3 regions of the Enterobacter sp. B79-1 genome follow, and region 1 is predicted to be linked to each of the others. Evidence: predicted binding sites of a transcription regulator. Region 1 holds the regulator's gene; each other region holds the start of a gene.
What was found. Region 1 encodes CRP, which controls carbon source genes, mostly activating them, when cyclic AMP is high. Its sites were predicted from a motif close to ATGTGANNNNNNTCACAT; they were not measured.

Region 2: the regulator CRP is predicted to act here: its motif matches at 2,213-2,230, upstream of AC2T6E_RS02285 (PhzF family phenazine biosynthesis protein).
Region 3: the regulator CRP is predicted to act here: its motif matches at 5,889-5,906, upstream of AC2T6E_RS08475 (CidA/LrgA family protein).

Annotation. Positions count from the first base shown of each region.
Region 1 covers NZ_JBYAZJ010000009.1:182,779-189,695, forward strand. The annotation lists gene AC2T6E_RS20670 (YccS/YhfK family putative transporter) at 1-1,595, opposite strand, end outside; gene crp (cAMP-activated global transcriptional regulator CRP) at 1,653-2,285, opposite strand; gene AC2T6E_RS20680 (OsmC family protein) at 2,597-3,001, shown strand; gene AC2T6E_RS20685 (phosphoribulokinase) at 3,088-3,957, opposite strand; gene AC2T6E_RS20690 (YheU family protein) at 3,988-4,206, opposite strand; gene AC2T6E_RS20695 (hydrolase) at 4,203-5,225, opposite strand; gene mdcA (malonate decarboxylase subunit alpha) at 5,454-6,917, shown strand, end outside.
Region 2 covers NZ_JBYAZJ010000001.1:464,239-471,155, reverse strand. The annotation lists gene AC2T6E_RS02295 (MarC family NAAT transporter) at 189-854, shown strand; gene AC2T6E_RS02290 (sugar transporter) at 946-2,142, opposite strand; gene AC2T6E_RS02285 (PhzF family phenazine biosynthesis protein) at 2,314-3,102, shown strand; gene AC2T6E_RS02280 (PhzF family phenazine biosynthesis protein) at 3,122-3,913, shown strand; gene AC2T6E_RS02275 (GNAT family N-acetyltransferase) at 3,995-4,477, shown strand; gene ptrR (putrescine utilization regulator PtrR) at 4,431-5,309, opposite strand; gene sad (succinate-semialdehyde dehydrogenase) at 5,409-6,797, shown strand.
Region 3 covers NZ_JBYAZJ010000002.1:131,089-138,005, forward strand. The annotation lists gene mglA (galactose/methyl galactoside ABC transporter ATP-binding protein MglA) at 1-313, shown strand, start outside; gene mglC (galactose/methyl galactoside ABC transporter permease MglC) at 329-1,339, shown strand; gene AC2T6E_RS08455 (glutamine synthetase family protein) at 1,384-2,772, opposite strand; gene sanA (outer membrane permeability protein SanA) at 2,893-3,612, opposite strand; gene cdd (cytidine deaminase) at 3,739-4,623, opposite strand; gene AC2T6E_RS08470 (CidB/LrgB family autolysis modulator) at 4,753-5,448, opposite strand; gene AC2T6E_RS08475 (CidA/LrgA family protein) at 5,445-5,840, opposite strand; gene AC2T6E_RS08480 (type 1 glutamine amidotransferase) at 6,032-6,748, opposite strand; gene AC2T6E_RS08485 (AraC family transcriptional regulator) at 6,808-6,917, shown strand, end outside.

The DNA of each region.
Region 1 (6,917 bases):
AGGATCAGGCGAATGGCCTGCTGGTCAGCTTCCAGCGCGTCATGGGCGTTCTGCCTGAGCAATCCGCTCTGCCACTGCGGCCACAGCCAGACCATACCGCCGAAGGCAATCAGGCAGCCAATCAGTGTATCGACCAGACGAGCCACGATAAACTGCTCGCCGTTGAGCGTGAGCAGCTGCAGGGTGTACACCGCCGTGACCGTAAAGCCCACCATCGCCCAGCCGTAATTTTTACGGATGATCAGATAGCTCACCATGGTGATCGCCAGCATCCCGACCAGCGTATAGCCTTCCGGCACGTGGAAGTGAAGCGTCACGCCCGCAATAATCAGCCCGGCTAGCGTTCCGCCAGCCCGGTGGAAGATACGCACTCGCGTGGCCCCGTAGCCGTTCTGCGTGACAAACAGCACGGTCATTAAGATCCAGTAGGGTTTAGGCAGGTGCAGCGCCATGCCCATCAGGCTGGCAATGCTCAGCATCACGCTTATCCGCGCCGCGTTGCGCAGGGCGGCGGATTTCAGTGACAGATAGCTTTTGAGCGCAGGCAGCAGCGGCAGACGTTTCTGCTTATCCGCCATCAGGTCGCGGGGATAAAGCGGGCGCTGCGTACGCAACACGCGGGCGATACGGCTGAAGTGCCAGGCGGCAAACTGGCCTACCGGGTTATCCGGATGCTGACGGGCGATTTTCTCCAGCGCGCCGAGCTGTTTATCCATGTTAAAACGCGTGGGGTAGCGGTGATAGAGAATATCGTCAGCCAGTACCCTAAGCCGCGCGGCGACGGTCTGGGCGTTCCAGCGGATCACTGCTTCTGCATGGCTGCGCTCTACCAGCTTTTGTACCTCCTGCGGGTGGTGAAGGCTAACGGAGATATGCTCCTGCAGGTCCAGCCCCACCTGGAAAGTGCGCAGCAGCCGTTTGTATTCGTGGTTCTTGTTGGCGGCAAGCATGTGCAGCTGCTGGTAGCACTGGCTAATCAGGTCGACAACCTTTTGCTGACGCGTCAGCAGCGGCGGCAGGGATTTCTCCGGGTCGGTATGCTGGGTGAGCAGGGTGTATTTGGCTTCACAGTAATCCGCAAGCTGCACATAGAGCAGGCTCAGGGATTCACGCAGCGGCTGTTCCCGCCAGAGCCAAAACCAGAACCAGTTAAACACCCCGTACCAGAGCGTGCCAAGGGCGTAGATCAGCAGTGGCTCCCACACCGGCATATTCCCGGCGAGGCTCAGGGTGAAGATAGCCGCAATCAGCGAGGCGGGCAGCAGGCGCGCGTGCAGCGAACTGATTTCCGCCGTCACGCCAAGCGTCATCGCCAGCACGGTCAGGATCAGGGGCAGCGGGATATCACGGGCAAGCAGGAGCTGTACGGCGAGACTACAGCCCGCAAACAGACAGCCACCGATAATCAGGCGTTTGAAAAAGCGCTTATGCGGCGTGTCCAGACCGGCAATGTTGCAGCAGGCGGGCACGAGGGAAAACAGCAGACCTTGCTGGAGGTGTCCGAGGATCAGGCCCACGGCCACAGGAAGGCACAACACCAGCGTTTGTCGCAGTGCGTAGTTAACTTCCGGGTGATAGATCAGCCTGCGCCACATGGGGAGTAGAGACAAAAACGGCGTGACACCTTGCGATGGCACGCCGTTTGAGCGGAATTAACGCGTTCCGTAAACCACGATGGTTTTACCGTGGGCGGAGATCAGGTTCTGGTCTTCCAGCATTTTCAGGATACGGCCCACTGTTTCACGGGAGCAACCGACGATCTGACCAATTTCCTGGCGGGTAATTTTAATTTGCATGCCGTCAGGGTGGGTCATGGCGTCTGGCTGTTTCGCCAGGTTAAGCAGGGTCTGCGCGATACGGCCGGTCACGTCCAGGAAGGCGAGGTTACCCACTTTCTCAGACGTCACCTGCAGACGGCGCGCCATCTGGGAAGAAAGACGCATCAGGATGTCAGGATTAACCTGAATCAGCTGACGGAATTTCTTGTAAGAAATTTCAGCCACTTCACATGCTGTCTTTGCACGAACCCAGGCGCTACGTTCCTGGCCCTCTTCAAACAGGCCCAGTTCACCGATGAAATCGCCCTGGTTCAGATAAGAAAGGATCATCTCTTTCCCTTCTTCATCTTTGATCAGCACTGCCACCGAGCCTTTAACGATGTAATACAACGTTTCCGCTTTTTCACCCTGGTGAATCAGCGTGCTCTTCGATGGGTACTTATGAATGTGGCAATGAGACAAGAACCATTCGAGAGTCGGGTCTGTTTGCGGTTTGCCAAGCACCATGCGCTGTTATCCTCTGTTATAAGCTGTCACCAGAGTCATAAGATGCATCCGGACTCTGGGGTTGCAATCGAATTCTTACCCATACCCTGGGAAGTCGGCTGTCGTAACGTTTCGCAGCCAGTAAAGTTTGATGTCCTCTGCATACATGTGTAACGTCAATGTATTACTGTAGCATCCAGAGTGTTTTAGCATAGCTTTTGCCGCGTGTCTCCTGGTGTCTCGCTTCAGCATGATGCAGGTCGCCTTCCGTTGCGAGAAATGTAATGCACGCGTAATCTGTCACCAAAAATGCAACGTTGGAGTTAATGAATATGCAAGCGCGTGTGAAATGGGTTGAAGGTTTAACGTTCCTGGGCGAATCCGCTTCTGGACATCAGATTTTGATGGACGGTAACTCCGGCGACAAAGCCCCAAGCCCGATGGAGATGGTGCTGATGGCGGCGGGCGGATGCAGCGCAATTGACGTGGTGTCGATTTTGCAAAAAGGTCGTCATGATGTGTCCGATTGCGAAGTGAAGCTTACTTCCGAACGACGCGAAGAGGCGCCACGCCTGTTCACGCACATTAATCTGCACTTTATCGTGACCGGTAAAGAACTGAAAGATGCCGCAGTATCACGCGCCGTAGACCTTTCTGCGGAGAAATATTGCTCTGTGGCGTTAATGCTGGAGAAAGCGGTAAAAATCACGCATTCGTATGAAGTGATCGAGGCTTAATCTTTTGGCGGGTGGCGCTTCGCTGACCCGCCCTACAAAAGCACGACCGTAGGCCCGGTAAGCGCAGCGCCACCGGGCAAAACAACTCACGCGATCTGCTTCCCTTCCATCAGTCGCTGGACCAGCGGCGTCATAATTAACTCCATCGCCAGCCCCATTTTTCCGCCCGGCACTACCAACGTATTCATATGCGAAATAAACGAGCCCTGCAGCATCGCCAGCAGCCAGGGGTAATCAATGCCTTCTAGATTGCGGAAATGGATGACGACAAAGCTCTCATCCAGCGACGGGATCGTTTTGGCCGCAAACGGGTTGGAGGTATCCACCGTCGGCACGCGCTGAAAGTTGATGTGGGTGCGGGAGAACTGCGGCGTCAGGAAGTTGATGTAATCCTCCATGGAGCGCACGACGGAATCCATCACCGCTTCGCGAGAATGCCCGCGCTCGCTCATGTCACGCGTCAGCTTCTGGATCCATTCAAGGTTAACAATCGGCACCACGCCGACCAGCAGATCTACGTGACGCGCGACGTCGTGTTGAGGCGTGACCACGCCGCCGTGTAGCCCTTCGTAAAACAGCACGTCGGTCGGCTCCGGCAGCGGCTGCCACGGGGTGAACGTCCCCGGCACCTGATTCCAGGGAACCGCTTCGTCGTAGGTGTGCAGGTATTTGCGGGACTGCCCGGTCCCGCTCTGCCCGTATTCGCGGAAGGTTTGTTCCAGCAGGCTGAAATCGTTGGCTTCCGGCCCGAAATAGCTGATGTGTTTGCCCAGATCGCGCGCCTTGCGGATGGCCATGTCCATTTCCGGGCGCGTATAGCGGTGAAAGCTATCGCCCTCCACTTCTGCCGCCCGTAGATTCAGCTGTGCGAAAATCTTGCGAAAGGCGAGGCTGGTGGTGGTGGTACCCGCACCACTTGAGCCCGTTACGGCAATAACCGGATGTCTGGCAGACATAGCAACTCCCTGACTGGAAAGGTTTACAGATCAGCCGTGAAACGCGTTGCGGTGCATGATATTGACCGTCTCATGCAGTTCGGACCACACCAGCACCACGTCGCCACTTTTCAGCTGGCGCTTAACATCGCTGACCTTTTGTTCGAGCGAACGTTCTTGTTCACCATAATCGGTGCCTTCACGTAATACAAAGCTTTCAATCAGATTATCGAGCGTTTCGGGAGCGAGATCCTGCCAGGGGATAATCATTTTTTACCGTCCAGAAAAGAGGTGAGCCAGTCAGGGATGCGGGTTTCCAGCCACATTTTCGGCCTGCGTAGCGTGCCGCCAACAAAGCCGACGTGCCCGCCGTACTCGGTGAGCTGATACTGCACGTTAGCCGGTAAATGCTCCGGTGCCGGAATAGAGTGATGATCCATAAACGGATCGTCTTTGGCGTGGATAATCAGCGTCGGCGTGGTGATTTGATTCAACAGCGGCATGGCGCTGCACTGACGGTAATAGTCAATCGCATCGGCAAAACCGTGGATCTTCGAGGTAATCAGATCGTCAAACTCGCGCAGACGCTTCACGCGCTTGAGCTGCTGCAGGCTAACCGGCAGGGTATCAGGGTAGGCCTTCAGCTTGCGCGCGGCGTTTGCCTTCAGCAGGTTGAGCAGGTAGCGCTGATAGACGCGGGAAAACCCTTTCTCCATATGGTAGCTGCACTGCTCGAGCATAAAGGGAGCGGAGACAATAACAGCGGCATCCAGCGGGACTGCATCACCTTCTTTCGCCAGCAGGCAGGCCAGCATATTACCGCCCAGCGAATAGCCCACCGCCGCCGTTGGCACCGTGCCAAAATTTTCTCTCAGCCAGTGTAAGAACCAGGTGCCGTCTTCGGTTTCACCGGAGTGGTAAATACGCTTCTGGCGATTCGGCTCGCCGCTGCAGCCGCGAAAATGCATCACCACCGCCAGCCAGCCGCGGGCTTTCGCCGCCTCGATTAAACCGTGGGCGTAGGGACTGTGCAGGCTGCCTTCCAGACCATGAAACACCACCAGGCGAGGTTTGTGTCGGGCCTGCTCCGGCGCTTCGCTCCAGGCGAGATCTAAAAAGTCGCCGTCCGGCAAATCCAGGCGCTGCCAGTGCGGGGTGAACTGCACCTTGCGGCGGATCAGGCGCGGCAGCATGGTTTGCAGGTGGGGGTTAGCCACGCCGCGCATGGGCACGAACTCTGCGCTCTCTTCGGCTGCAATGTCGAAGTCTGATGGAATGATTTGGGTCATAAGGGCGATGCTGATTCTTGTCAGAAATTTACTATACCTTCCGAATTGTACCCCGTTTAGCCTGGATTTCCGAACCATGAACTGATCCCGATCACAAATCTTTACCTTGATTATTACTCTCAGGCTAATGATTCAGCTCTACGCTTAATTGATGCCTTTCTCGCCAGAGCGCAGACTTTACTCAACGTTAAGCAAATCAGAATGATGTGCTGAATCAGGAGGTTAATAATGTTATCTGGGCAAACACCCACCCGGCAATGGAACACACGACGCAGCGAGAAAGCGCGTCGTCTGGCGTCCGTACCGGTGCAGGGCAAGGTACTGCCAACCGGCGATCTTGTCGCCATGCTGGAAAAACTGATCGCCCCGGGCGATAAAGTCGTGCTGGAAGGCAACAACCAGAAGCAGGCGGATTTCCTTTCCCGCTCGCTGGCTGAAGTGAACCCGCAAATCATTCACGACCTGCATATGATCATGCCGAGCGTTGGCCGCAGCGAGCATCTGGATATCTTTGAAAAAGGCATCGCCCGCAAGCTGGACTTCTCCTTCTCCGGGACTCAGAGCCTGCGTATCTCGCAGCTGCTGGAAGACGGTCAGCTCGAAATCGGTGCAATTCACACCTACATCGAACTCTACTCGCGCCTCTACGTCGACCTGTCCCCCAACGTGGCGCTGATTGCCGGTTTTAAAGCCGACCGCAAAGGCAACCTCTACACCGGGGCGAGTACCGAAGATACCCCGGCGCTGGTGGAAGCCGCCGCGTTCCACGACGGCATCGTCATCGCGCAGGTGAACGAGCTGGTGGACGACGAGTGCGATCTGCCGCGCGTCGATATTCCTGGCTCCTGGATCGACTACGTGGTCGTTGCGGACAAGCCGTTCTTTATCGAACCGCTGTTCACCCGCGACCCGCGCCTGATCAAACAGGAACATATCCTGATGGCGATGATGGCGATCAAAGGCATCTATGCGGAACACCAGGTGCAGTCCCTGAACCACGGTATCGGCTTTAACACCGCAGCGATTGAGCTGCTGCTGCCCACCTACGGCGAACAGCTCGGCCTGAAGGGCAAAATCTGTAAACACTGGACGCTGAACCCGCATCCGACGCTGATCCCCGCCATTGAAAGCGGCTGGGTGGAAAGCGTGCACTGCTTCGGCGGCGAGCTGGGGATGGAAGAGTACATCCGCGCCCGTCCTGATGTCTTCTTTACCGGTGCCGATGGCTCCATGCGTTCCAACCGCGCCTTCTGCCAGCTGGCAGGCCAGTACGCGGTGGATATGTTCATCGGCTCTACGCTGCAGGTTGACGGCTACGCCAACTCCTCAACGGTGACGCGCGGTCGTCTTTCCGGCTTCGGCGGTGCGCCAAACATGGGCCATGACCCGCACGGTCGTCGTCATGCGACCCCGGCCTGGCTGAACATGATCACCGAGCCTGACCCAATGCAGCGCGGTAAAAAACTCGTCGTGCAGATGGTCGAAACCTTCCAGGCGGGCGTGAAGCCGACCTTCGTGGAAAAACTTGATGCCGTTGACGTGGCGAAAGCCTCCGGCATGCCGCTGGCACCGGTGATGATTTACGGCGATGACGTGACGCACGTGCTGACGGAAGAGGGGATTGCTTACCTCTACCGGGCGAAAGATCTGGAAGAGCGTCGTGCCATGGTTGCCGCCGTCGCGGGGATCACC
Region 2 (6,917 bases), on a different contig from region 1:
ATGAATCGACAGATGCCACGAATTGCTAAAACGTTTCATGAACTTTTTTTGAGTGCTTTCAAATCATATACATAACGCAGGGTTATCATTGCAGTGAGAAAATAATGGTTACGTTGTGGTCATGGCTGAAGGACACACTTTCACCCTATAATTGCGGGGATGAATATGGATAAGGACAACGACGCACTATGTTGGATTTGATTAAAGCAATTGGCCTCGGGCTGGTGGTGTTGCTGCCGCTGGCGAACCCGTTAACGACGGTGGCGCTGTTTCTGGGGCTGGCAGGGAACATGAACAGCGCAGAGCGCAATCATCAGTCGATGATGGCCTCTGTCTATGTGTTTGCCATTATGATGGTGGCTTATTACGCCGGACAGCTGGTGATGAACACCTTTGGGATTTCGATTCCCGGCCTGCGTATCGCCGGGGGGCTGATTGTGGCCTTTATCGGGTTCCGTATGCTGTTCCCCGCGCAAAAAGCGCATGAATCACCGGAAGCGGCCAGCAAATCCGAAGAGCTGGAAACAGAGCCCAGCGCGAATATCGCCTTTGTCCCCTTAGCGATGCCGAGTACGGCGGGGCCGGGAACGATTGCGATGATCATCAGCTCCGCCTCAACGGTGCGTGATAGCTCCACCTTCCCGGACTGGGTGCTGACGGTTGCGCCACCGCTGATTTTCGCGCTTATCGGTATTATCGTGTGGGCATCCCTGCGCAGTTCCGGTGCGATTATGCGCTGGGTAGGAAAGGGCGGGATTGAAGCGATTTCCCGTCTGATGGGCTTCCTGCTGGTGTGTATGGGCGTGCAGTTTATTATTAACGGCGTGCTGGAAATTATTAAGACCTATCACTGAGGTCATTGCCGGGTGGCGCTGCGCTTACCCGGCCTATGTTATCACGGGTTTGTAGGCCGGGTAAGGCGAAGCCGCCACCCGGCAAGAAGGCTCACCCGTGCTGGCCCTGTTCCTCGAGCGCCACCGGCCATTTACGGAAGATCAGCAGCGACCAGATAAGCGCCACCAGCGCAGGGATCGCCCCCAGATAACCAATCGCCGACATCGACACATGCAGGCTAATCTGATTTCCCAGCAGCGCGCCCGCCCCAATCCCCAGATTGAAAATTCCCGAGAAGAGCGACATCGCGACGTCCGTGGCATCCGGTGCCAGCGCCAGCACTTTCACCTGCATGCCCAGACCGATGATCATGATTGCTACGCCCCAAAACAGGCTGAGGATCGCCAGATGACTTTCGCTGCCCGCGGCAGGCATCAGCAACAGCAGGCACGCCAGCAGCAGGCCAATGGCGCTGCTCACCAGCGTAGACGCATGCTGGTTGCCGAGCTTACCAAACAGAATACTGCCGATAATGCCCGCGCCGCCCAGAATCAGCAGCAGAACCGTGGCGAAATTGGCGCTAAAGCCCGCCACAACCTGCACAAACGGCTCAATGTAGCTGTAGGCCGTGTAATGGGCGGTGACCACAATCACCGTAAGTAAATAAATGCTCATCAGCGCCGGGCGACGCATCAACAGCGGCAGGCTTTTCAGCGAGCCGGAATGTTCGCTCGGCAATGCTGGCAGCAGCTTGATGAGGCAGACCAGCGTGATCAGCGCCCCCATGCCGATGGCAAAGAAGGTGGTACGCCAGCCGAAGTATTGCCCGACAATGCGGCCAATCGGCAGGCCGAGCACCATCGCCAGCGCGGTACCGGTGGCAATCAGGCTCAGCGCCTGCGCGCGTTTCCCCGCCGGTGCCAGGCGAATAGCGAGCGACGCGGTAATCGACCAGAACACCGCATGGGCAAAGGCAATACCGATGCGGCTAACGACCAGCACCGTAAAATTCCACGCCATGAATGACAGCACATGGCTGGCGATGAAGACCACAAACAGGCCAATCAGCAGCTTTCGCCGCTCCATCTGGCTGGTCAGCAGCATAAACGGCAGCGACATCAGCGCCACCACCCAGGCGTAGATGGTCAACATAATGCCCACCTGCGCCGTCTCCATCTGGAAGCTGTCGGCGATGTCAGACAGCAGCCCAACCGGAACAAATTCAGTGGTATTGAAAATAAACGCAGCGATGGCGAGCGTGACCACACGTAGCCACGCGACCCTGCGGGAAACCGTGTTTGTTGTCATAAAGATGTCTGGGATTGATTAACGATGAGGAGACGATCTTAAAGCTTTAAACGGCGAAAACTCAACCATAATGTGACCTGAATCACAAAATTTACCGTGCCACAGCGGTAGCAGCGGGCGAGGTTTTCCGTGAAGATAAAGAACAACACAACGATAACAGGCGGTAAGTCGATGCAGGAGATTGATTTTTATCTGGTAGATGCGTTTAGTGATACCTCATTTGGTGGCAATCCGGCGGCGGTTTGCCCGCTAAAGGCATGGCTACCGGATGAGACGTTACTCAGCATGGCGCAGCAGCATAACCAGTCCGAAACCGCGTTCTTCGTGTGCAGTAAAGGCGGGATTGAGCTGCGCTGGTTTACCACCTTAACCGAGGTCAATCTCTGCGGACACGCGACGCTTGCCGCTGCGTATGTGCTATTTAACGAGCTGGACTACCCGGACTCGCGCATTCACTTTGAGACCGCCTCGGGCCGCCTGACGGTCAGCCGGGAAGGTGACTGGATGACGCTCGATTTTCCGGCCTGTCCGACGCAGGAATTGACCCCGCCGGCAGAGATGCTCGCCGCGCTGGGGATCAACCGCTACGTTGAAGCCCGAAAGGGGCGCGCCTGGGTGGTGGTGCTGGAAAATCGTGAGCAGGTGGAAGCCATGACGCCAAACTATTCCGCGATGACGCCAGGAGAACATAAAGTTGCCGTCACCGCGCGTGGGGAGGGTGAGTACGATTTCGTCAGCCGTTTCTTCTCACCGGGCGTTGCCGTACCTGAAGATCCTGTCACCGGCTCTGCGCATACGATGCTCATTCCTTACTGGAGTGAAACGCTGGGAAAAACGACGCTGTTTGCGCGTCAGGTGTCGGCCCGTGGCGGTGATGTGCGCTGTGAACTGAAAGGCTCGCGCGTGATGATGAGCGGCCAGGCATCACTATATCTGAAAGGCACAGTATTTCTGCGCTAGAAAAAAAGAGGAAGAGACCATGCAGGAAATTGATTTTTATCTGGTAGATGCCTTCAGCGACAGGGCGTTCGGTGGTAATGCGGCGGCGGTTTGCCCGCTGGAAGAGTGGCTTCCGGATGAGACGCTGCTCAACATGGCGAAGCAGCATAATCAGTCGGAAACGGCCTTCTTCGTGCGTACGGATAACGGCTTTGAGCTGCGCTGGTTTACCACGCTTGATGAAATTAACCTCTGCGGACATGCGACGCTGGCGGCGTCCCACGTCATTTTTGAATATCTCGACTACCCGCATACCGAAATCACCTTCTCAACGCGTTTTGTTGGCGACCTGACGGTGAAGCGCAACGGAGACTGGCTGACGCTCAATTTCCCGGCATGGTCGACGGAGGTTGTCGACAATCCGCCCGCGTTACTCTTCAGCGCGCTGGGCATCAGCGGCGCGAAAGAGGTCCGCGCAGGGCGCGATTACATGGTGGTGCTGGAAAGCCAGCAGCAGGTAGAAGCCTTAACGCCGGATATCGCGGCAATGATCCCGCTGGATAAAATGGTCTGCGTCACGGCACCGGGGGACGCGTATGACTTTGTCAGCCGCTTCTTCTGTCCGGGTGAAGGCGTGCCGGAAGATCCGGTGACGGGGTCGGCGCACAGCATGTTGATTCCGTACTGGAGCGAAAAACTGGGTAAAACGTCTCTGAATGCCCGCCAGGTGTCAGCCCGTGGCGGGGATCTGCGCTGCGAGTTGAAGGGCGACCGCGTGCTGATTGGCGGGCAGGCGACACTGTATCTGAAGGGACGGATCTTCTTGCGCTAGCTGATAGCGATATAAGTTAATGCTATGAAACACCCTGGCAGGTCTGCGCTATGTTAAAAGAAAAATAGCAAGGAGCCTGCCATGTATTCCATCACCTCTGAATCTGCCCGTCATCCCGACATCCTTAATCTGATCGCGGCCCTTGACCGCTATCAGAGCGAACTTTACCCCGCCGAAAGCAACCACCTGCTCGCTTTGGCTAATCTGCCGGACGCGTCCCTGATTTTAATGATTATTCGCGACCAGCAGCTCAATGCCGTAGGGTGTGGCGCCGTGGTGCTGAACGGTGACGGCACGGGAGAGATGAAGCGGGTGTATATCGACCCGACGCACCGTGGACAACATCTTGGGGAAAAGCTGCTGGCCGCCCTTGAGGATGAAGCCCTGAGCCGTGAATGCCATACCGTCCGGCTCGAGACAGGGATCAAACAGCATGCCGCTATCCGTCTGTATCAGCAGTGCGGATACGAACTGCGTCCGGCGTTTGCCCCGTACGTCGAAGACCCGCTGAGCCTGTTTATGGAGAAGGCGCTGGTGGTTGACGTTCGTTTAGCAGCGCTATAAAGGCTTCAAGCTGACGGGTCATTGCCCCGCGTCGCCACACCAGCCAGGTGGTGAGCCAGCGCCAGTTTTCCACCAGCGGCCACGCTGCAACCTGATGGTGCCCCGGCATGCTCTCCAGCATGGATCGGGGCATTAATGCGATGCCGGCCCCGGCAATCACGCAGGCGAGCATGCCGTGATACGACTCCATCTCATGAATCCGCCCCGGCGTGGCTCTGTCGGCGTGAAACCAGCTTTCCAGATGTCGGCGATAGGAGCAGTTCGCGCGAAAAGCGTAAACATCACTGCCGCTGACCTGGGTGGCTTTTGAGACTTCAGCATGCCCGGCGGGCGTCACCAGCATCATCTCTTCCCGATAAACCGGCATCCCTTCCAGCTCCGGATGGGATAGCGGCCCGTCGACAAATGCGGCGCTCAGGGTACCTTCCAGTACCCCATCAATCATCGTCCCGGATGGCCCGGTGGACAGTGCAAACTGAATGCGCGGATAGCGCTGGTTAAACTGCGCCAGACTCTCCGGGATGCGCACGGCGGCGGTGCTCTCCAGCGCGCCGAGGGCAAACAGCCCCTGCGGTTCGTCCCCGGCCACGACCATCCGCGCCTCGTCAACCAGCGCCAGGATCTGCCTGCTGTAGCGCAGAAAATTATGCCCGGCTGGCGATAAGCGCAAACGCTGGTTCTCGCGGATAAATAACTCCACGCCGAGATCTGCTTCAAGCTGGCGGATGCGGGTGGTCAGGTTCGACGGCACGCGATGCACCTTCTGCGCCGCCTGGGTGATGCTGCCGGTTAGCGCGACAGCGTTAAACATTTCAAGCTGAGTTAAGTCCATAGCGTTCTCGATTCGTGAATAAGGTGGTCAGTATTATTCATTTTTAAGAAATAGCAGAGTGGGCCACAATGAATCAACTGTTATTGCGAGGAGAACATCATGACCCTTTCATCTGCTACTCATGCACGCTCTGTTAACCCGGCGACGGGCGAAACCCTGGCCACGTATCCCTGGGCGACGGCCGACGATGTAGAACGCGCCATTTCCCAGGCCGATACGGGCTTTCGCCAGTGGCGTCGCGAAAGCGTTTCCCATCGCGCGCAGAAGCTGCGCGATCTGGGCGCGGCTTTGCGTAACCGGGGTGAAGAGATGGCGCGGATGATGTCCCGCGAAATGGGCAAACCCATTTTGCAGGCGCGCGGCGAGGTGGCTAAATCCGCCAGCCTGTGCGACTGGTATGCCGAACATGGCCCGGCAATGCTGAATGCTGAACCCACGCTGGTCGAGGATCACAACGCGGTCATCGAGTACCGTCCGCTGGGACCGATTCTGGCAGTAATGCCGTGGAACTTCCCGCTCTGGCAGGTGCTGCGCGGCGCGGTTCCCATTCTGCTGGCGGGGAACAGCTACCTGCTCAAGCACGCTCCGAACGTGCTCGGCTCCGCCGAGCTGATTGCGCAGATTTTTGCCGATGCCGGTTTTCCTCAGGGCGTGTTTGGCTGGGTAAACGCCACCAACGACGGCGTCAGCCAGGCCATTAACGACCGCCGTATCGCTGCGATTACCGTCACCGGCAGCGTGCGTGCCGGGGCGGCAATTGGCGCTCAGGCGGGCGCGGCGCTCAAAAAATGCGTGCTGGAGCTGGGCGGTTCCGACCCCTTTATCGTCCTGAACGATGCCGATCTGGATCTGGCGGTGAAAGCCGCAGTGGCGGGGCGTTATCAAAATACCGGACAGGTTTGCGCGGCGGCGAAGCGTTTTATCGTGGAACAGGGGGTAGCTGATGCCTTTACCCAACGCTTTGTCGCCGCGGTTGTGGCGCTGAAGATGGGCTCGCCGGAGACGGAAGAGAACTATCTTGGCCCGATGGCGCGCTTCGATCTGCGTGATGAACTGGATCAGCAGGTGCAGGCCACCCTGGCAGAAGGGGCGACCCTTCTGCTGGGCGGAGAGAAACTGGCTGGTGAGGGTAACTACTATGCGCCAACCGTGCTCGGCAACGTCAACCCGAACATGACCGCGTTCCGCCAGGAGCTGTTTGGCCCGGTGGCGGCGATTACGATCGCCAGGGATGCGGAGCATGCTTTAGCGCTGGCTAACGACAGTGACTTTGGTCTGTCTGCCACGGTCTTTACCGCAAACGACGCGCTGGCGGAGACATTCTCTCGCGAGCTGGAGTGCGGCGGGGTGTTTATCAATGGCTACAGCGCCAGCGATGCCCGCGTGGCTTTTGGCGGCGTGAAGAAGAGCGGCTTCGGTCGTGAGCTTTCACATTTCGGTTTGCATGAGTTCTGTAACGTGCAGACGGTCTGGAAGGATCGCGTGTAATTTATCGCCCATCTGTGATTACGGCCCTCATTACGCGGGCTGTTGTCATGTATCTGCAATGGTTCTGTCATTTTCGTTTCGTAGACTCGCTCGCGTCTAACGTATTGTTACAGAAGAAAA
Region 3 (6,917 bases), on a different contig from region 1:
AATTGGTTCGCTTTCGGGTGGGAACCAGCAAAAAGTCATTATTGGCCGCTGGTTATTGACCCAGCCCGAAATTCTGATGCTGGATGAACCAACCCGCGGTATTGATGTGGGTGCAAAATTTGAAATTTATCAGCTGATTGCTGAGCTGGCGAAAAAGAATAAAGGGATCATTATTATTTCTTCCGAAATGCCGGAACTGTTAGGGATCACAGACCGTATTCTGGTTATGAGCAATGGTCTCGTTGCCGGTATTGTTGACACCAAAACGACAACGCAAAACGAAATTTTGCGTCTTGCGTCTTTGCACCTTTAAGATCAGGGGCTCCTCATGAGTGCGTTAAATAAGAAAAGTTTTCTCACTTATCTGAAAGAAGGCGGTATTTACGTTGTTCTTTTAGTATTACTGGCCATTATTATCTTCCAGGACCCTACGTTCTTAAGCCTGCTGAACTTGAGTAACATTCTGACTCAGTCCTCCGTGCGTATCATCATCGCGCTGGGCGTGGCGGGGTTGATTGTCACCCAGGGGACTGACCTGTCAGCAGGACGTCAGGTAGGGCTGGCGGCGGTTATTGCGGCAACGCTGCTGCAGTCGATGGAAAACGCCAACAAGGTGTTCCCGGAAATGGCCACCATGCCGATTTTCGTGGTGATCCTGATTGTCTGCGCCATCGGTGCGGTGATCGGTCTGATCAACGGCATCATCATCGCTTACCTGAACGTGACGCCATTTATCACCACGCTGGGTACGATGATCATCGTTTACGGTATCAACTCCCTGTACTACGACTTCGTGGGCGCGTCGCCAATCTCGGGCTTTGACAGCGGCTTCTCGACCTTTACGCAAGGATTTATCGCGCTGGGCAGCTTCCGCCTGTCCTATATCACCTTCTATGCGCTGATTGCCGTGGCCTTCGTTTGGGTGCTGTGGAACAAAACCCGCTTTGGTAAAAACATTTTCGCCATCGGCGGTAACCCGGAAGCGGCGAAAGTCTCCGGCGTTAACGTTGCCCTGAACCTGCTGATGATTTATGCGCTGTCCGGTGTGTTCTACGCCTTCGGCGGGATGCTGGAGGCGGGCCGTATCGGCTCAGCCACCAACAACCTTGGCTTCATGTACGAGCTGGATGCGATTGCGGCCTGCGTGGTGGGCGGCGTCTCCTTCAGCGGCGGCGTGGGTACCGTGCTCGGCGTGGTCACCGGTGTGATCATCTTTACCGTCATCAACTACGGTCTGACCTACATCGGCGTGAACCCTTACTGGCAGTATATCATTAAGGGTGCCATCATCATCTTCGCGGTAGCGCTGGACTCACTGAAATACGCACGTAAGAAATAATGGCATCTCGCATTATCCGGCCCGCTCATTGAGCGGGCTTTTTTTTACGCTAGCGTGGATTCCTGTCCGGTGACTATGCTCTCGAACCAGTCAAGTTCAGAAAGCTTGCAGGCTATCCACTGTTCTGAAAAGGCTTCGCCTAAGCTGTCGGTGAGATACTGGCAGCGGGAAAACGCCTCGATTGCCTGCTGCTGGAACAGTGGAAGTTCTGGCTCATCACGCTGCGGTTCCGGTAAATCATCCTCATCGACATTTTCCAGACCGTACAACATACCTGTCAGGATGGTTGCTGCAACGAGATACGGGTTGGCATCAGCGCCCGCCAGACGGTACTCAATACGACGGTTGCTCTCATCAGAGCAGGGGATACGCAGCGCGGCAGTGCGGGTGTTATAACCCCATGAATGGAATAATGGCTCTGTGAGGTTTTTACGAAGGCGCCGGAAAGCGTTAACGCCGGGGGCCAGAATGGCGATGGAGGCGGGCATCAGCGCCAGCTGACCTGCGATGCATAAGCGCATCATGCTATTGAGTTCATCAGCCGGTGAGGCAAATACGTTTTCACCGTGAATATCATTCAGGCTGAAATGAAAATGCAGTCCGCTGCCGGACAAGAGGCTGAACGGCTTGGCCATAAAGTTAGCCTGAAGGCCGTGCTTTTCAGCGACAAACCGCGTTAACCGACGCAGTGCCAGGATATTGTCACATACCTCCACGACCCGATGGCTGTGCTTCAGGTTTAACTCGAACTGACCTGATTCAGCCTCTGCCACAATGCCGGTCAGGGGGATATGCTGCCGGTGTGCCAGCTGTTCCAGCTCGTCAAACAGCGCAGCGTGGGCTGACGACGTATCCATATGAAAGCAGCCCTGATTCTGAAGTTCCTGTGTGCCAGGCCCCGTCAGGTAGAACTCAATTTCCGGTGCCATAACCGGGTACAGCCCGTGCTGATGAAAACGCGCCAGAACGTTCTGCAATATGACGCGTGGCTCAAGGGGACAAGGTTGCCCGTCGCTGTCCTTCATCGTCAGGAGGATCTGCGCGGTATGCAGCGGATCGTGTGAAGAGGGGCGGAGGGAACCGGCAACCGGCATGCAAAGTCGGTCTGGCTCGTCGTCACGTGACGCGGCGACTTTCCCTTTTTGATCCATCGAATAGACCGAGAGAGGAAAATAGCAGCCTTTCTCCAGACTCAGCATGCTGTCTACGGAAAGTCGCTTACCGCGCATAATGCCGTTGATATCGTTGAGACAGACATCAATGTGTTTAGTTTGTGGGTAACGCTCGAGATAATCCGCCACTTCCACCGACAGGCTCTGCTTCAGAGAGGCAAGCTTCTCCTCAAGATAGAGGCCGGAATTGAGCGCGGTCGGTAGCGATAAACCCGGGAAATTAAAGTACGGGCGGATACTTTTCAGGAAAAACGCGTTCATTATCGAGTTCATAGTCAGTCTTCAATGAAGCCGTAGCGGCAATGAACTCAGCGTAAAAGGTCAGGTGTAAAGAGGGGATAAAAAGCGTGGCACCCGGCGTAAAGAAACTATAAACAGAGGCTATTTTTTCTCTTTTTTCTGCAGATCGAGCAGCTGTTCTGGCGTCACCGCCGGATAACCCTGCGCATCTTCTGGCACTTCGTGCATTGCCGGGATCGGCACCAGCGGGCCTAAAAAGCGCGGTTCACGTTTGAAGATGTAGAGATCGGCTAATGCGCCAAAGCGGGCACCGAACTCGCGCACGCGCACGCTCAGCATGTCTTTTGGCGACGGCACGGCGTAGCACTGCGCCTGGATACCCATATGCAGCGCAATAAACAGCGCGCGCTCGCAGTGGAAGCGCTGGGTGATGATGATGAAATCGTTAGTGTCGAACACCTTGCGGGTGCGCACGATGGAGTCCAGGGTGCGGAACCCGGCGTAGTCGAGCACGATATCGGCAGGGTCGACGCCTGCGGCAATCAGGTCCTTACGCATCGTCACCGGTTCGTTGTAGCTTTGCAGGGCGTTATCGCCGCTCAGCAGCAGGTAATTCACCTTGCCGCTGTTATAGGCGTTCAGCGCACCCTGTATGCGGTAGCGGTAATACTGGTTGATCACGCCGGTGCGGTAATACTTGGCGGTGCCGAGCACCACGCCAACCTGACGGTAGGGAAGATCCTGGAGGTCGTCAAAAATGTAGGGGGCGGTTTTCCAGCTCATCCAGCGGTCGAGACCGAGCACGATCAACAGCAGTATGCCGACCAGGACAGACAGGCTGTAAAAAACGCGCTTTAACATGGAGATGGCTCGTTCGTGGATGAAAGTTCACTCAGGCTACTGTACCCGCCTGGTTAGCGCAAGAAACGGTGAATCAACTGAGGGCTTTTTCAGCAAACTGGCGGGCATTTCTGCCCACCGGAAGGTTCAGGCAAGCAGCACGCGGTCGATTGTGGTGCAGCCCAGCGCTTTCAGCGTCGCGGCTGTGGCGTCCCACTGAATCAGCGGCGCATCGGCTTTTTCTGCCAGAATGGCGCGCTGAATGTCCGGATAGTCGTAGCCGTTCAGGCTCAGCAGGTTAAGTGCGCCCTGCAGCGGAGGCAGCGTAGGGTTAAACGCGGCGTTCTCCGCATAGCTGCCGGTAAAGATGCGGCCATCACGGCACTGTAGCGCCACGCCGCTTGGCGATTGACTGTATGGCGTATGGCTCTTGTTCGCCGCACGAATGGCCGCTTCGCTCAGGTCATCGCCGGACAGGGCGAAACCGTGATCCTGCTCGTCCATCAGCAGCGTTTTAATCTCGAGATCTTTCGGACCGAAGGCGTCCGGCAGGTAATCCCCCAGCGTATGCGGCGCGCGGCCCGGCAGGTTAATGCGCAACTGCAGCCCGCTGTTCAGCTCGTTCATAAACTGACGGCAGTGACCGCAAGGGGTGTAGTTAACGGTGATGGCGCTCAACGCTTTTTCTCCGCGCAGCCAGGCGTGGCTGATGGCGCTTTGCTCGGCGTGAACGGTCTGCTGCATGGTCGCACCGAGGAACTCCATGTTTCCGCCGAAGTACCAGGTTCCGCTTACGCCGCGTGCAATGGCGCCGACGTTGAAGTGGGAAAGGTCGGCACGCGCGCAGGCAGCAGCCAGGGGCAGCAGTGCGAAAGCCAGCGCGTCTTCATCCAGTCCCGTTGCCTTTTTCAGCGTCGTGACCTGCTCCGCCGTCAGCTGGGCGGGGAAATGCGCATCCGCCAGAACCGGAGCCAGGGCTGATTGCAAATTCTCTGCAAGCTGGGCGAAAGCAGCTTGAAAACGTGGGTGCATGGCGTTTGCCTCATAAAGGTTAATGGATCGGTAGTGTACGGAGCCGTTGGGGCTTTATATGTGATCCACTTCTCATTATGTATGCAACTTATGAAAACAAAATGAAAATTGCGCGACGCATCGCAAATTTTAGCCCATCACCGCCAGAATAATCGGGAAGACAAAGGGTGCAATCAGGGAGGTGATAATCCCGCAGATCACCAGCGCCAGCGAGCTAAACGCCCCTTCCTGATAGTCCACTTCGGCGCAGCGCGCGGTGCCCAGGGCGTGAGACGCAGTCCCCATCGCCAGACCACGTGCAGCTTTGGTGCGGATCTTCATCAGATTCAGCAGGGTATGGCCAAACACCGCGCCCAGGATCCCGACGAAAATCACGCACATCGCACTGATAGCCGGAATGCCACCGATGCTGCCGCCCACGGCCATCGCAATCGGTGTGGTGACGGACTTCGGCAGAATAGAGGCGGCAATCTGCGGAGAGGCGCCCATCAACAGGGCCACCGAGGTGCCGGTGATCATCGCCACCAGGCTACCGATAAAGCAGATGGTGATGATGGACTTCCAGCGGGCGCGGATCTGGTGCAGCTGTTCATATAAAGGAAATGCCAGCGCGACAACGGCAGGCTGCAGCAGATCGTTTAAAATTTTGCTCCCTGCGAAGTAGCGTTCGTAGGGAATGCCGGTGAGCAGCAGGAACGGAATAATGACCACCATCGCCACCAGCAGCGGGTTGAGCAAAGGCATTTTGAAGCGTACGGCAAGTTTTCGTGCAGCGAAGAACACCGCCAGGGTTAACGGCAGCGACCACCAGATATTGGCCATCATTTTTTTGTTTTCTCCCCGACCACTTTACGTTCGCCATGCACGATGTGCGAACTCCAGCTCACCACCAGGAATACCACCAGCGTACTGACTGCACAGGAGACGACAATCGGGCCGAACTGCGCTTTGAGCACGTCGTAATATTGCATGACACCTACGCCGATGGGCACGAAAAGCAGCGCCATGTAGCGGATAAGGACGAAGCAGCCAGGATTGACCCACTTCGCGGGCAGCACCTGTAACGCCAGCAGCACAAACAGGATCAGCATCCCGATAATGCTGCCGGGAATAACGATCGGCAGCAGCGAGGCGATGAAAATCCCGGCGTACAGGCAGGCGTAAATCAGGACGAATGCGCGCAGATACTGCCAGATTGTATTCAGTGATTTGCTCATGGTGAAAGTCCTTGATGAAACGCATTCATCATACAATTAAACCCAGAAATGTGCCACGGATCACATCATGAAATTTGAGCATACCAGACATTCCAGAATGGAACGTCTGGTATCACCGCACAGGGACAGGCTACAGTTTAGAGGAAAGGAATTACAGTGGCGAAGTGACGAGCCTGAGAAATGCCTCTGAGTCAGGCATTGCGTTGGGCAGTGAGTTTATCCAGAAAAGAAAACAGCACTTGATTCATTTCACGGTAATCATGCGAGCGTAATTTTTCAGCCGTTTCGACAAAACGGAATTCTCCCGCACGGCGGAGATCGTTCTGCGAATGTTCGATAAGCAGCTCAACCACCTCCGACGTTAGCTCCATATGGCACTGAAAACCGTAAACCCGTTCGCCGTATTGCACGATCTGACGAGGACAGCCCTCGCTGTAAGCGAGCACCTTTGCCTGCGGCGTCAACCCTGGCATGTCGTTATGCCAGTGACCGACGTCCAGCCCACCGCCAAAATTCTCAAAAAGGGGGTTCGTCTTGCCTGCATCTGTGAGCCTTACGGGAAATTTACCGATCTCTTTTTCCGGGCTGTGGCAAAACGCTGCGCCCAGCGCTTCACCGATAAGCTGCGAGCCCAGACAAACGCCAATCACCGTTTTACCCGCCTTTATTGCGCGGCCGATGAGTCGCATTTCCGCTTGCGCATCAAACCAGGGGCACTCCTTAAGCGTGGTGGCAGGTGATTGCGGGCCTCCCATAATGATAAGCATGTCTGTGCTCTCCAGTTCCTCAGGTAAAGGCTCATCCTGATAAACCCGGGTGTAGCTCAGACTACAGCCGCGGCTTTTCCCCCAGATTTCATAGGCGCCTGGCGCTTCGAAATGTTCATGAATGATAAAATGAATGTGCATTGCTTCTCTCTCCGGTTACGTGTACAAGCAGCATCATAAGAGGAAGGGAGGAATGTGAAATGCCAACCGTTATCGATAAAACGCCAAATCACGACGATGCCATCGGATGGTCGAGAGGGGCAATTAGCTATACGCGCGGCGAAGTGGATCCGCCCCACCAGCATTCACA